One region of the Rhizobium sp. B230/85 genome, then DNA from elsewhere that is predicted to be linked to it. Evidence: riboswitches for the same ligand, from Rfam matches in the RefSeq annotation. Region 1 holds a riboswitch; the other holds the start of a gene.
The links. A riboswitch is a leader RNA that binds a small molecule or an ion and turns the genes downstream of it on or off. The one in region 1 is predicted to bind S-adenosylmethionine.

Region 1 (6,611 bases):
CCAGACCCGGGCTGCGATGGCCGAGCTGGCTCATGGCATTGTAGAGATGGGTGACGCCACGGGCGCCGGCATCGAAAAGGGCGTCCGCAGCGTCGGCCGTGCAATCGGAATGACCGAGGCTGACGATGACGCCGCCCTCGTTCAGCGCCTGCACCTGGCGGGGCGTCACCTGCTCGGCGGCGATGGTGACCAGCAGCGTGCCGATTGCCTCACGGGCACGGATGAAGGTCGCAACGTCGCCGTCTTCCACCGGTCGCATCAGTTCCGGCAGGTGGGCGCCCTTGCGCGCCGGCGACAGGTGAGGGCCCTCGAGGTGCAGGCCGACGACACCACGGTCGGCTTTGACAGCCTCGATGGCAGCTTCGATTGCCCGGGTCGTGGCAGCGGCGATATCGGTGATCAGGGTCGGCAGCAGGGAGGTCGTGCCGTAGCGACGATGGCCCTCGGCAATGGTGTACATGGAGGTCGGCGACGGATCTTCATTCAGCAACCGGCCGCCGCCGCCGTTCACCTGTGCGTCGATGAAGCCGGGTGCCAGCACGCCGCCCTCGAGTTCCACACGTACGCCGCCCTCCGGCAGGCTGTTGCGGGCGGCGATCGCCTGCACCCGGCCATCGCCGACAACAAGCGCGCTGTCGTCGTGAAAGCGGTCGCCGTCGAAGATGCGGGCGCCGGTAAAGACCGTGTAGTCCATCACATCGTCTCCGTCACCTTGAGAAGATTAGCCGGCTTATCGGGATCGAAACCCTTGCGGCGCGTCACTCGCTCGATCATCCGATAGTAGCAGAGCAGGGAGACCGTCGGGTCGATGAGGCCGTTTCCGGTCGAGGGCATTGTCAGGTTGATACCCGGCAGCGGGGTGGTCGAGAAAAACACGGCGGTGGCGCCGAGTTTCTGAAGGCGCTCCAGAGCCTGGGCGTTGTTGGCAAACGCGGCGTCGTCCGGGGCGAAGGCAACGACCGGGAAGCCGGGCTGAACCAGCCGCATCGGGCCGTGCATCAATTCGGCGAGCGAGAAGGCCTCGGCGTGCAGGCCCGACGTCTCCTTGGCCTTCAGGGCCGATTCCAGCGCGATGGCGAAGGCCGGGCCACGACCGCCGGTGTAGAGCGAGCTGGCTCCGAACAGCACCTCCTCGGCGGCAGCGCTATCGATGCCATCGGTGGCTGCCAATGCCTGGGGCAGTCGTGAAAGGCCATCCTGCAGTGCGCTATTGCCGGAGACGGCAGCGGTAACGCCCGACAGGGCAGCGACGGCGGTGATGAAGGATTTCGTTGCGGCGACGCTTTTCTCAGGGCCCGCATGCAGGTCGAGGACGATATCGGCTTGCCGCGCCAGTGAGCTGTCGGTGACGTTGACGACGGCGATCGTCGTTGCTCCGCCCTTCTTGGCGGCGGCCTGCAGGGCGATGATATCGGGGCTGCCGCCGGACTGCGACACGGTGAAATGGATGCCACCCTTCAGATGCAGCGGCGCATTGTAGACCGAGGCGATCGACGGGCCGATCGAGGCGACGGGGACGCCGCAGGAGATCTCGAACAGATACTTGAAGAAGGTTGCAGCATGGTCCGACGAGCCGCGCGCCGCCGTGGTGACGACGGTGGGTCTGGCCACAGCAAACAGCTTGGCGATTTCGGCGAAGACCGGCTTTTCCTTCTCCAGCAAGGTCGCCACGGCATCGGGCGACTGGCCGGCCTCGGTCAGCATCAAGGATTGCGTCATAGGTCATCTCCAATTTTCAGTTCTGCGACGAAATCATAGGCGTCGCCGCGATAATGCGATCTGGTGTATTCGACGACCCGCTGGTCAGCCAGGCGCGAGATGCGCTCTATCAGCAGCGCCGGGGCTCCGGGCTTGACGTCAAGCGTGGCAGCCGAGGATGGGTCGAGGGTGACTGCGGTCAGCCGCTGCAGGGCATGAACCGGGCGGAACCCGTTGGCGGTCAGGGCATCGTAAAGCGAGCTCTCGCCGGCTGCGTCCTCGGCCAGGAACTGGGTCGGGACGACGGCGCGCTCGATGGCGAGCGGCAGTCCGTCGGCCAGCCGCAACCGGTCGAGCCGCAGCACCGGTTCGTCGACGCCGAGGCCGAGCAGGAAGGTCTCCTCGGGCGTCGGCATGGAAACGCTCCGGGACAGGATTTTTGCCGCCGGCGAGCGACCGCGCGAGCGCATATCGGCGGAGAAGGAGGAGAGGCGCCAGAGCGACTGTTCCATCCGCTCGACCTTCTGGGAGACGAAAGTACCGCTGCCGTGCCGCGACTCCAGAGTGCCTGCCGTCAGCAGGTCGCGATAGGCGGTGCGCACGGTGACACGGCCGAGCTGCAGTCCTTCGGCGAGATCGCGCTCGGCCGGCAATGCAGTGCCCGGTTTCAACAGTCCTTCTTGAATAAGCCCGGTCAGCGCCATTGCCAGACGCCTGTAAAGCGGCCCGCTCGCTGCCGCATCCCGCAAGCCGCGCCCGTTCAGTTCGGAAATCAAACTGGTTCTATCCATGGGTTCGGATTAGAACCTATGTAGAACCACTTTGCAAGGTATCTCTTGGGCGCCGGTCGCTTAGCCTGCGACCGGCGGAGGCCGTGCGCTTAGTTCTTCGTGAAAATGTAGTCCGTTTCCTGGCGCAGGACTTCGCCGGGATGGAGCGCTGCGGAGGAAAAGCCCGGCTGGTTGATGGCGTCGGGCCAGATCTGCGTCTCCAGGCAGAAACCGGCGAACGGACCCATCATCTTGCCGTCAATGCCGGGGACTGGGACGTCGAGCTTGAAGCCGGCGTAGAGTTGGACGCCCGGTTCCGTCGTGCGCACTTCGAGCGTTACGCCGGAATTGATGCTGCGGGCGAGAACAACGGCGCGCTTGGCCGTGCGCTCCTGCGATAGACAGAAATTGTGGTCGTATAGTACCTGTTCACCGTCGACGAAGCGCTTCATCGGGCCCATTTCTCTCAGGTCGAAGGGCGTGCCGGCGACGGGGGCGATCTCGCCGGTCGGGATCTGCCGCGCATCGGTCGGCAGGTAGTGGTCGGCTGCGATCATGATGTCGTGGTCGAGCGCATCGTCGCGGCCATCGAGGTTGAAGTAGGCGTGCTGGCAGACATTGGCGATGGTCGGCTGGTCTGTCGTGGTCTCGTAGATTACCGACAGCTCGCCATTGCCGTGGACCCAGTAGGTCGCCTGGATCGTGCAGTTGCCGGGATAGCCGCTGCGGCCATCGGGATCGACGATCTTGAGGACGACGCGGTCGGCGGCATGCTCGACGATCGTCCAGTTGCGCAGGGCGATATTGTCGAAGCCGCCGTGCAGATGGGTTACGCCGTTCTCGTTCAGGTCCAGCTGGTACGTCTTGCCGTCGAGCGTGAACCTGCCGTCGGCGATGCGGTTGGCGCAGCGGCCGGGCGTTGCGCCGAAATAGGCGGAGTGCTTTTCGTAGCTTTCGAAGTTGTCGAAGCCGAGCGTCAGGGCCGGCGTGTGGTTTTCAAGTCGGAGATCCTGGATCACTGCTCCCCAGCTGATGACATGGGCAGTCAGCCCGCCGCCCGTGATCTTGACGCGGTGTACCGTCTCGCCGGCCGCAGTCTTGCCGAAAACTTCGCGCTGCAAAGTGCTGTCCGTCATGTCCTCATCCCATTCGTCTCTAGTGCGAGGCGCCGACCCTGCCTCCATTCGCCACTATCCGCAACCCGCCTGCCGGCGGAATCAGTCCTGCGTCCCGGCGACGCGGCTATTTCTGCAAGCCGATGTCGGCCATGTCGTAGGGTGTCGTCTGGTAGATCTCGTTGATCCAGTTGCCGACGAACAGATGAGCGTGGCTGCGCCAGCGGTTGGGCGGCGTCAGGGACGGATCGTTGTGCGGGAAATAGTCGTGCGGCATCTTGATCGGGATGCCGGCATCGACGTCCCGGAAATATTCGTCTGCCAGCGACGTTGAATCGTATTCGACGTGGTTGAACATGTAGAGCCGCCTTGCCGTCTTCTCATGCACCAGGCAAATGCCCATTTCCGGCGATTCCATCAGGATTTCCAAGCCAGGGACGGTTTCGACATCCTTGCGGCGGACTTCGGTCCAGCGCGACACGGGCACGCCGAAGTCGTCGGAAAAGCCGTTGAGATAGACCGAGGACGGGTTCAGGTTCTGGTGCCGGTAGACACCGAACGCCTTTTCCTTCAGCAGATGCTTCGGCACGCCGTGAAAATGGTAGATCGCCGCCATCGCACCCCAGCAGACGTTCAGCGTCGAATGAACGTTGGTGGTCGTCCAGTCGAGGATCTGGCGCATTTCGTCCCAGTAGGTGACTTCCTCGAAGTCGAGCAACTCGATCGGCGCACCGGTGATGATGAAGCCGTCGAACTTGCGATGTCTGATCTCCTCCCAGGTCTCGTAGAACGACAGCAGATGCTCCTCGGAAGTGTTCTTCGCCTTGTGCCCGCCGATGCGGATCAGCGAGAACTCGACCTGCAGCGGCGAGGCGCCTACGAGGCGCGCCATCTGGATTTCGGTCTTGATCTTGTTGGGCATCAGGTTGAGCAGCCCGATCTGCAGCGGACGGATATCCTGACGGACGGCCATCGTCTCTGTCATCACCCGCACGCCCTCTTTGACGAGGGTATCGAAGGCGGGCAGTGTATCGGGGATCTTAATGGGCATGCGCGTTACTCGATCAACTAAACCGGCGGCGAAAAAACGAATCGCTACCGGTCCGCATGCGGCCCTGATTTAGCGACTTGTTTAACGTGGCTGCAAGCCGGCCGGCCAAATCACCACGCGATGTTAAATAGCGCTGGACAGGTTTCGAATCAACATCAATCGCCGGTTGGTAAATGCGCGGCGCGGCGTGGTGAACCTGCAGCGGCATTCGGGCGTATAAGGCTTTCATAAGGTTTGAAGCGCAAGCTGATGGCGAGGAGGGCGGTTCCAGGCCAGGGATCGCTGGCGCTACGCGCTTCGGGCTCGCATGGATGGACATGTGCGATGGCCATGACTATCTGAGGGATGAGGATCAGGATTTTTTAATGGCCGTTGATACTACAGAGAAGCCCAGCGTCCAGGGCGATGCGCGCGTCGGATACGACTTGAGTGTGCTGTACAGGTTGAGGATGATGCTTTCGGCGTTCTGGCATTCGCCAGTGCGCGTCAGGCTCATATCGCTCGTGGTGTCGCTGTTCGTCATCATTCTCGTGACAGCTTATGTGCAGGTTCTCCTGAACGAATGGAATGCGCCGTTCTACGATTCGCTGGCGCGACGCGACCTCAACGAATTCGTGAAGCAGCTTGGTGTCTTCGGCATGATCGCCGGCACCCTGCTAGTCCTCAACGTCATCCAGGCCTGGCTGAACCAGATGGCGGCGCTCTACATGCGCGAGGGCCTGGCGCGCGACCTGGTCGACCAGTGGCTGAAGGGCAAGCGGGCCTTACGGCTGGCATCGTCTGGTCTGATCGGCGTCAATCCGGACCAGCGGCTCCACGAGGATGCCCGCAACCTTGCAGAAAGCACCACGGGCCTTGCGATCGGCCTCGTCCAATCGACGATCCTGCTGATCAGCTTCATCGGCGTGCTCTGGGAGCTGTCGAGCGGCTTCATATTCCATTTTCGCGGCAGCAGCTTTTCCATTCCGGGATACATGGTGTGGGCGGCGATTATCTATGCGGCCTCGGCTTCTTTCCTCAGCCAGTTCGTCGGCGGCAAGCTGGTGCGGCTCAATGCCGACCGCTACTCCAAGGAGGCCGAACTGCGTTTCGCGCTGATGCACGCCAACGAGTACATGCCGTCGATCACCATTGCCGGCGGACAGGAAAACGAGCGTCGCCGCATCAACGGCGATATTTCCTCGGTGCTCGGCGTTATCCGCAAGCTGGCCATCGCCAACACCAACCTTACCTGGGTATCTGCGAGCTACGGCTGGATGGTGCTGGTCATTCCAATCCTGGTGGCGGCGCCAGCCTACTTCTCGGGCGGCCTCAGCATCGGCCAGTTGATGATGGTGGTTGGCGCTTTCAACCAGGTGAACACGGCGCTGCGCTGGTATGTCGCCAATTTCGGGCCGATCGCCGAGTGGCGCGCGACGCTGATGCGCGTTACCGATTTTCGCGAGGCGGTGGTCGAGATGGATATCGAGGACCACCTGCCCAACATGATCGACGTCGCCCGCGCCGCGCCTGGCATGATGGTGCTGAAGGATCTCGAAGTCTCCACCAAGATGTCCGACGAGATCGTCGAGAACGGTTTCCGGATCCGCGAGGGCACGGTGACGATCACCGCCGGCGAGCACATCATGATCAACGGCGATCACGGCGTGAACCGCAAGCTGTTGTTCCAGGCGCTTGCCGGCGAATGGCATTGCGGCAAGGGCGAGATCGACCTGCCGCCGCCGGAAGACATGCTGTTCATGCCGCACACCGCCTATGTGCCGAGCGGAACGCTGCGCGAGGCCATGACCTTCCCCGAGGCACGCGATGCCTACCCGGATTCCGACCTCGAAATGGCGATTGAAAAAGCCGGTCTCGGCAGGCTGAAAGGCAAGCTCGATACGAACGCCCGCTGGGATCGTATGCTCGATACCGACGAACAGAAGGCCGTCGGTTTTGCCCATGCCCTGCTCGCCAAGCCGCGCTGGCTGATCCTCG
Region 2 (6,611 bases), 800 kb from region 1:
TCGGGCACGTCGCAGGTGATGGTCCTGCCAAGCAAGAAGGAGCGGAGCGCAGTACGGGCCAGCGTGCCGCACGGCCATTCCTTGCCATTCGGGCCGGTACAGCTGCGTGCCGGATCGGTTGGCACAATGCCGGCAAGCTGCACGCTCCTGCCGCCGACGGTGAGGATGCCGGCGCGCTCGGCAAAAGGACGGGAGAGATCGATCGGCTTCAGGTCCGCATTCGATTGCGGAGCCCCGACAGCGTCGCCTCCCGGCCGCTCCGGCTGCGGTGCCAGCGCGGCAGATTGCGTCGGCGGTGCCTGCTTGCCCGAAGATGCGGCCGCGTCCTTGTCATCCGAAGGCAGAGGCGCGGCGCTGGCAAGTTTTTCCGTCGGCGGCTGCGGTCTCGTCAGCGGCGTCGGAACCGAGGCTGCAAGCGGCACCGGGGGTGTCGGCGGGGTCGGAGAGGACGGAGGCATCGGCGGCGGCGCCATTCTGTCGGCAATAGCGCTATCTTCCACCGGTGAAGACGGGGGTTCGGCCATGGCAACCGGCGGCGTCCGGTCCGGCAATGCCGCCGGGCTCGTCACCTCTTTCGGCGTGGCGGTTACCGGGGCAGCGGGCGGCAATGATGCGACAGCGGGAGCGCTGGGCGACGCGGGCACTGGCGAAGGAGGCATTTGGTTGGTCGCGCCCTGCTCAGGATTTGTCGGTTGCGGAGATGTCGCCGCCACGATCGGGGGAGCAGGCGGCACCACCGCAGCGGCGGGCGGCGACGGCATTTCGGAAGGTAGAGCCGGGATCGATGGCCACACAGGCGCTGGCGCCACGGGGGACTCGGCGGGGGCTGCCGGCGGAGAAGCGGCCGGCGTCTCCCGCGCAGCGGAATTGTCAGAACTTTGCACTGTCGGCGCCGACGCAAGGGGAGTAGCAGGCGGCTCTGCGACTGTTGATGATGCCGAAGGTTCAGGCGCCGATGTCGCCGCCTGCGGTGCTGACGGCCTCTCCGGAGGCTTGTCCAGGCTGGCCACCCGCGTTGCCGGATCGCCGAAGGTGATGTGCGGCTGCAGGTTCATCGCCGTCAGCCCGACGTAGACCAGGACCATGACGGCCACGGCGCCGGTGACACCGGTCAGCAGAGTGGGGGAACGCATCAAGACAACTTTCCTATTGGCTCGCCCAGATAATCCGCGCCATCCACTCCACATCGACAAGCTCGATGCTTCTGTTGGGATGGGCCGGATTGAGCGACAGCAGCTCGATCGACTTCGGGCTCTGGCGCAGCAAAACCTTGGCCATGACCTCTCCATCACGCGTTTTAACAACCACGCGGTCGTTGCGCCGGACCTGCGCACCGGGCTCGACGATCAGCACGTCGCCATCGCGATAAAGGGGCATCATGCTGTCGCCCTGCACTTCGAGCGCGTAGACGCCAGCTTTTTGCGCCGGGGTCGCCGGGAACTCGACAACATCCCAGCCCTGCCCGGCCGGAAAGCCGCCATCGTCGAAAAAGCCGCCTGCTCCTGCCTGCGCAAAGCCCAGCAGCGGAATAGAGCCGGCCTGCGGCGGAAAGGCACCGTCCGGCATGCCTGATGGTACGGACCCGGGCCGCAACAATCCCATGAACTGCTCGACGCTGGCCCCTGTTGCATCGAGCACCTTGGCAATGGATTCCGTCGACGGCCAGCGCTGGCGGCCATCGGCACTCAGTCGTTTGGATTTATTGAACGAGGTGGGGTCGAGACCTGCACGACGCGCGAGGCCGGAGGGCGTCAGGTCATGCCGCTCGGCAAGCCCGTCGATTGCACTCCATATCTGATCGTGTGACAGCATCGTCGCCTGGCCTTGAGATCGAGGCGTCCCGTCCCCGTCCACGCGCGAGGTTAATCGAAGTGTTAACATTCGTAAAGACGCCAAGAGGAATAAAATCCTTGGTATCTACAGTTTATTGCAGCAGGGATGTCAAGTTTGAGAAGGTTTTTTGCGGTGAAAGCGGTATGACCAAAATCTCTGTCCAGAGCATAAGGGCCGTTTAATAAAGCGTCTCTTCCCGCTACCAAATTAAAATTTTAGTATTCATCTCAAAATTCTCGCTTTAAATAATTGATTGGGCGCCGCACCTCACTCTTAACAACCACGCTGATTCTGCCATTACTCTAACCGATATTTCTGCTCTAGACCCGCAGAGCATGCGCGTTATCAAATCATCGTAACTGCAAAAGGAAAAATTCCACTTGTCGCCATCTCGCCCAAAGGATGCGGGTATTCCGCCCACCACACACACTGCGCTGATCAAAGACCCAGTTTCTATGTGGGAAAAGTTGGTATGGGATGTCGAAGTATTCAGAGATATACAGTGCAGCTATCCAGATGAACGCCAGCCCCTCGCTTACGCAGCTATAAATGTAAGCATTGCTTCATGGAGCCTAGGCCAATGGGTGCAAAGCGCAAAAAAGAGGGCGGCAAGAGATAAAAGGGAAGAATTCTCCGACACTCTCTTTTGGGCCAATCTTCATCAAATGATCCCTGAGCAAGCGATGTGCGACGCAATAGCAAACACTTCGAAGCACTCACGTTACGAGGCACGGGATTGGCAAGGCGGAGAGGTTCGAATTGATTGGGTGGAAGGCAATGAAGATGTCCCGTCAGGTTGGCAATTTTCGCACGTACATAGCGGCACCAATGTCGCTAAGTTAGCGCAAAATACATTTCAATCCCTTTGTAACAATTGGTGGCGCTACCTCGTGGCGCATGGTCACACCGAGGATGAACTTCGCACCCCGCGATTTCTCAACAACAAGATAGCTCGAATATTTGGAGATCGGCCCCTGGAGGTAGGAGAAGCCAAAGGTTGATGGCTCTGCCATGCCGCCCGAAGAAATATGGCGTCTTAAATGGCGATCACTATATGGAAGCGTGGAGTTGGAGCGGGTGAAGGGAATCGAACCCTCGTATTCAGCTTGGGAAGCTGCTGCTCTACCATTGAGCTACACCCGCACGGCGCGAAGCCTTCCAACAGTTCGGCCAGGCTGTCAAGATGGAATGGCCGGTCGGGATTGCTGGTTACAAGCGGAAATGCTTGGAGAGTTTCAGGCCCTGCGCCTGATAGTTGGAGCCGGCGCCGGTGCCGTAGAGGCTGGCCGGGAGTTCCAGCATGTGCTCGTAGACGAGGCGGCCGACGACCTGGCCGTCCTCGAGGATGAACGGCACCTCGTGGCTGCGGACTTCGAGCACCGCCCGGCTGCCGCGCCCGCCGGCCGGCGCATGGCCGAAGCCGGGATCGAAGAAGCCGGCATAGTGGACGCGGAATTCGCCGACCAGCGGGTCGTAGGGGGTCATCTCGGCGGCATAGTCCGGCGGCACATGCACCGCCTCGCGCGAAACGAGGATGTAGAATTCGTCCGGGTCGAGGATGAGTTCGGTGCGGCCTCGGCTGTAGAGCGGTTCCCAGAAGTCGAAGATGTCGTGCTGGGCCTTCTTGTCGACGTCGACGACAGCCGTGTGGTGCTTGCCGCGATAGCCGATCAGGCCGTCCCGGTCGCCGGTGAGATCGATCGACAGAGCAATGCCGCCGCCTGTGACGTTCGGCTTCTTGCTGGCGACCAGCGTCTCGGTCTCGTGCAGCGCCAGCAGTTCCGGCTCGGACAGCATCGCATGGCCGATCCGGAAGCGGATCTGCGACAGGCGCGAGCCGCGGCGCACGACGATCGGGAAGGTACGCGGCGAGATTTCGAGGTAGAGTGGGCCGGAATAACCGGCCGGTATCTTGTCAAACTCCTGGGCGTAGTCGGTGATGACGCGGGTGAAGATGTCGAGGCGGCCGGTCGAGCTCTTCGGGTTGGCCGAGGCCGACATGTCCTGGGGAAGGTCAAGTTGCTCCATCAGCGGCACGATATAAACGCAACCGGTCTCGAGGACGGCGCTTTCGGTCAGGTCGATGACGTGAAGGCTGAGCCTGTCGAGCTTGTCGGAGACGAGGTTCGCTGGGCCAGGCATGAAGCTGGCGCGGACGCGAAAGGCCTTGGCCCCGAGCCTGAGATCGAGGCTCGCCGGTTGGATCTGATCGAAGTCGAGATCCTTCTCCGTCTTCAGCCGGCCGACCTCGAAGAGGGCGGCAATGGCGCGATCCGCCAAGATTCCAGTGTCGCGAGCCATCTGCTCAATCCTTGTCTTGTCGCAGACAAAACCATATACGGGCCTTGTTTTGCCGCAGACAAAACCAAATGCAGGGAATTGACGCAAGCGGCCAACGGAAGTATTGCAGTCTTATCCCGTGGTGATTTGGCCGGTCGGCTTGCAGCCACGTTAAATAAGTAGCTAAAAAGACCGGGTTGAAAACCGGTCTGCTTGTGCGACCGGTTTTTTTGTATCACGAAGGTGGTGATGGCATGACCAAGACTTGGCGCCCCGCAACGCAACTCGTTCACGGCGGCACGCTGCGCTCGCAGTTCGGCGAGACATCCGAAGCAATCTATCTGACACAGGGCTTCGTCTACGACACCTCGGAAGCGGCCGAAGCCCGCTTCAAGGGCGAGACCGAGGGCTTTATCTACGCCCGCTACGGCAGCCCGACCAACGACATGTTCGAAAAGCGCATGTGCATGCTCGAAGGTGCCGAGGAGGCACGCTCGACGGCTTCAGGCATGGCCGCCGTTTCAGCCGCCATTCTCTGCCAGGTGAAAGCCGGCGACCATATCGTGGCCGCCCGCGCGCTGTTCGGCTCCTGCCGCTGGGTCGTCGAGACGCTGGCGCCGCGCTACGGCATCGAATGCACGCTGGTCGACGGTCGCGATCTCGCCAACTGGGAAAAGGCCATCCGGCCGAACACCAAGGTGTTGTTCCTGGAAAGCCCGACAAACCCAACCCTCGAGGTGGTGGACATTGCCGGCGTCGCCAGGCTTGCCAACCAGATCGGCGCCAAGGTCGTGGTCGACAACGTCTTTGCGACACCGCTTTTCCAGAAGCCGTTGGAACTCGGTGCCCATATCGTCGTCTACTCGGCCACCAAGCACATCGACGGCCAGGGCCGCTCGCTCGGCGGCGTCATCCTGTCGGACAAGGCCTGGGTCGATGAGCACCTGCAGGATTATTACCGCCACACCGGCCCTGCCATGTCGCCGTTCACCGCCTGGACGCTGCTGAAGGGCATCGAGACCCTGCCGCTGCGCGTCAAGCAGCAGACCGAAAATGCCAGCCGTATCGCCGACTTCCTCGCCGACCAGAGCAAGGTCGCCAAGGTCATCTATCCCGGTCGCAAGGACCATCCGCAGGCCGATATCATTGCCAAGCAGATGACCGGCGGCTCGACGCTGGTCTGCCTGGAGCTGAAGGGCGGCAAGGAGGCGGCCTTCGCGCTGCAGAACGCGCTGGATATCATCACGATCTCCAACAATCTCGGCGATGCCAAGAGCCTGATCACCCATCCGGCAACCACCACCCACAAGAACCTCACTGACGAGGCTCGCGCCGAACTCGGCATCTCGCCGGGCACGGTGCGCTTCTCGGCCGGCATCGAGGACACCGACGACCTGATCGAGGATTTTGCCCAGGCGCTGGCAAAGGTATCGGCCTGATCGCATGTCTTGCAACGCTGCCCGGCCCAGTCGGGCAGCGCCTTCTGCGCATTGCGCCGAAAGCTATTAACTGAAGATATTACCCTTAATATTCAAAAGGCCGCATCAGCCTTCCCATTTGGGCACATATTCGCCTTCGCTTCCTTGACCGAGGTTGAAGCCTATAGGATATCGTAACCAAATTCATTCAAGGTGGCTGGGATGTACCGCGCCCTTACACGAGATATCGAAGTGATCGTCGAGCCGTTCTATCTGGAGGAGCAATCCGACCCGGAAGACAGCCGCTATGTCTGGGGTTATCGGATCGTCATTTCCAACCACTCGGCCACTGCGGTGCGGCTGATCACGCGCTACTGGCACATCACAGACCAGAACGGACAGGTCGACGAAGTCACCGGTCCCGGCGTCGTTGGAGAGCAGCCGCAGCTCAATCCGGGCGACACCTACGAATACTCCTCCGGCTGCCCGCTCGACACGCCCTCCGGCATGATGTTCGGCCATTACTCGATGGAGAACGACGAGGGCGAGACGTTCGAAGTCGATATCCCCGCCTTCTCGCTGGATTCGCCGGGCCTGATGCGGACGCTGAACTGACGCCGTCCGAAGACGGCGCCGGCATCACTCAGCTCTTTGCCAGGATCTCGGCCGCCTCGTAGCGGTAGGTGGTCGAGCAGAACTCGCAGGTCACCGAAATCAGCCCGTCTTCCTCGCTCTCGGCCATTTCCTGGGCGGAGAACCCCTGCAGCACGCCCTTGATCTTGTCGCGCGAGCAGCTGCAGCGATCGAAGACCGCCTGAGGCGCGTAGACCCGCGCACCGCGTTCGTGGAACAGCCGGTAAAGCAGCCGCTCGGTGCCAACCAGCGGATCGGTCAGCTCGTCGGCATCCACCGTTTCCAGCAGCGAACGGGCCTCGGCCCAGGCATCGTCGTCGGTGTGGTCGACCGCGTTCTCGTCGCCGTCGCCGCCATGCAGGTCCGGCAGGCGCATGCGCTCCGGTGCATCGGGCAGGAACTGGGCAATGACGCCGCCGGCCCGCCAGCGATGGCGCGGCTTGCCGG

Region 2: linked by a shared signal. The riboswitch ahead of J5289_RS04805 (O-succinylhomoserine sulfhydrylase) and the one ahead of metA (homoserine O-succinyltransferase) in region 1 are both predicted to bind S-adenosylmethionine.

What each region holds. Positions count from the first base shown of each region.
Region 1 is NZ_CP072156.1:205,528-212,138, reverse strand. Features, by position in the region: gene nagA (N-acetylglucosamine-6-phosphate deacetylase) at 1-694, opposite strand, end outside; gene J5289_RS01060 (SIS domain-containing protein) at 694-1,719, opposite strand; gene J5289_RS01055 (GntR family transcriptional regulator) at 1,716-2,489, opposite strand; gene J5289_RS01050 (aldose epimerase family protein) at 2,579-3,604, opposite strand; gene metA (homoserine O-succinyltransferase) at 3,711-4,634, opposite strand; SAM riboswitch at 4,681-4,761, opposite strand; gene J5289_RS01040 (ABC transporter ATP-binding protein/permease) at 5,000-6,611, shown strand, end outside.
Region 2 is NZ_CP072156.1:1,010,414-1,017,024, reverse strand. Features, by position in the region: gene J5289_RS04830 (thermonuclease family protein) at 1-1,133, opposite strand, end outside; gene J5289_RS04825 (helix-turn-helix transcriptional regulator) at 1,147-1,812, opposite strand; gene J5289_RS04820 (hypothetical protein) at 2,214-2,834, shown strand; tRNA gene J5289_RS04815 (tRNA-Gly) at 2,903-2,976, opposite strand; gene J5289_RS04810 (2'-deoxycytidine 5'-triphosphate deaminase) at 3,043-4,134, opposite strand; SAM riboswitch at 4,243-4,321, shown strand; gene J5289_RS04805 (O-succinylhomoserine sulfhydrylase) at 4,368-5,552, shown strand; gene apaG (Co2+/Mg2+ efflux protein ApaG) at 5,754-6,146, shown strand; gene J5289_RS04795 (Hsp33 family molecular chaperone) at 6,175-6,611, opposite strand, start outside.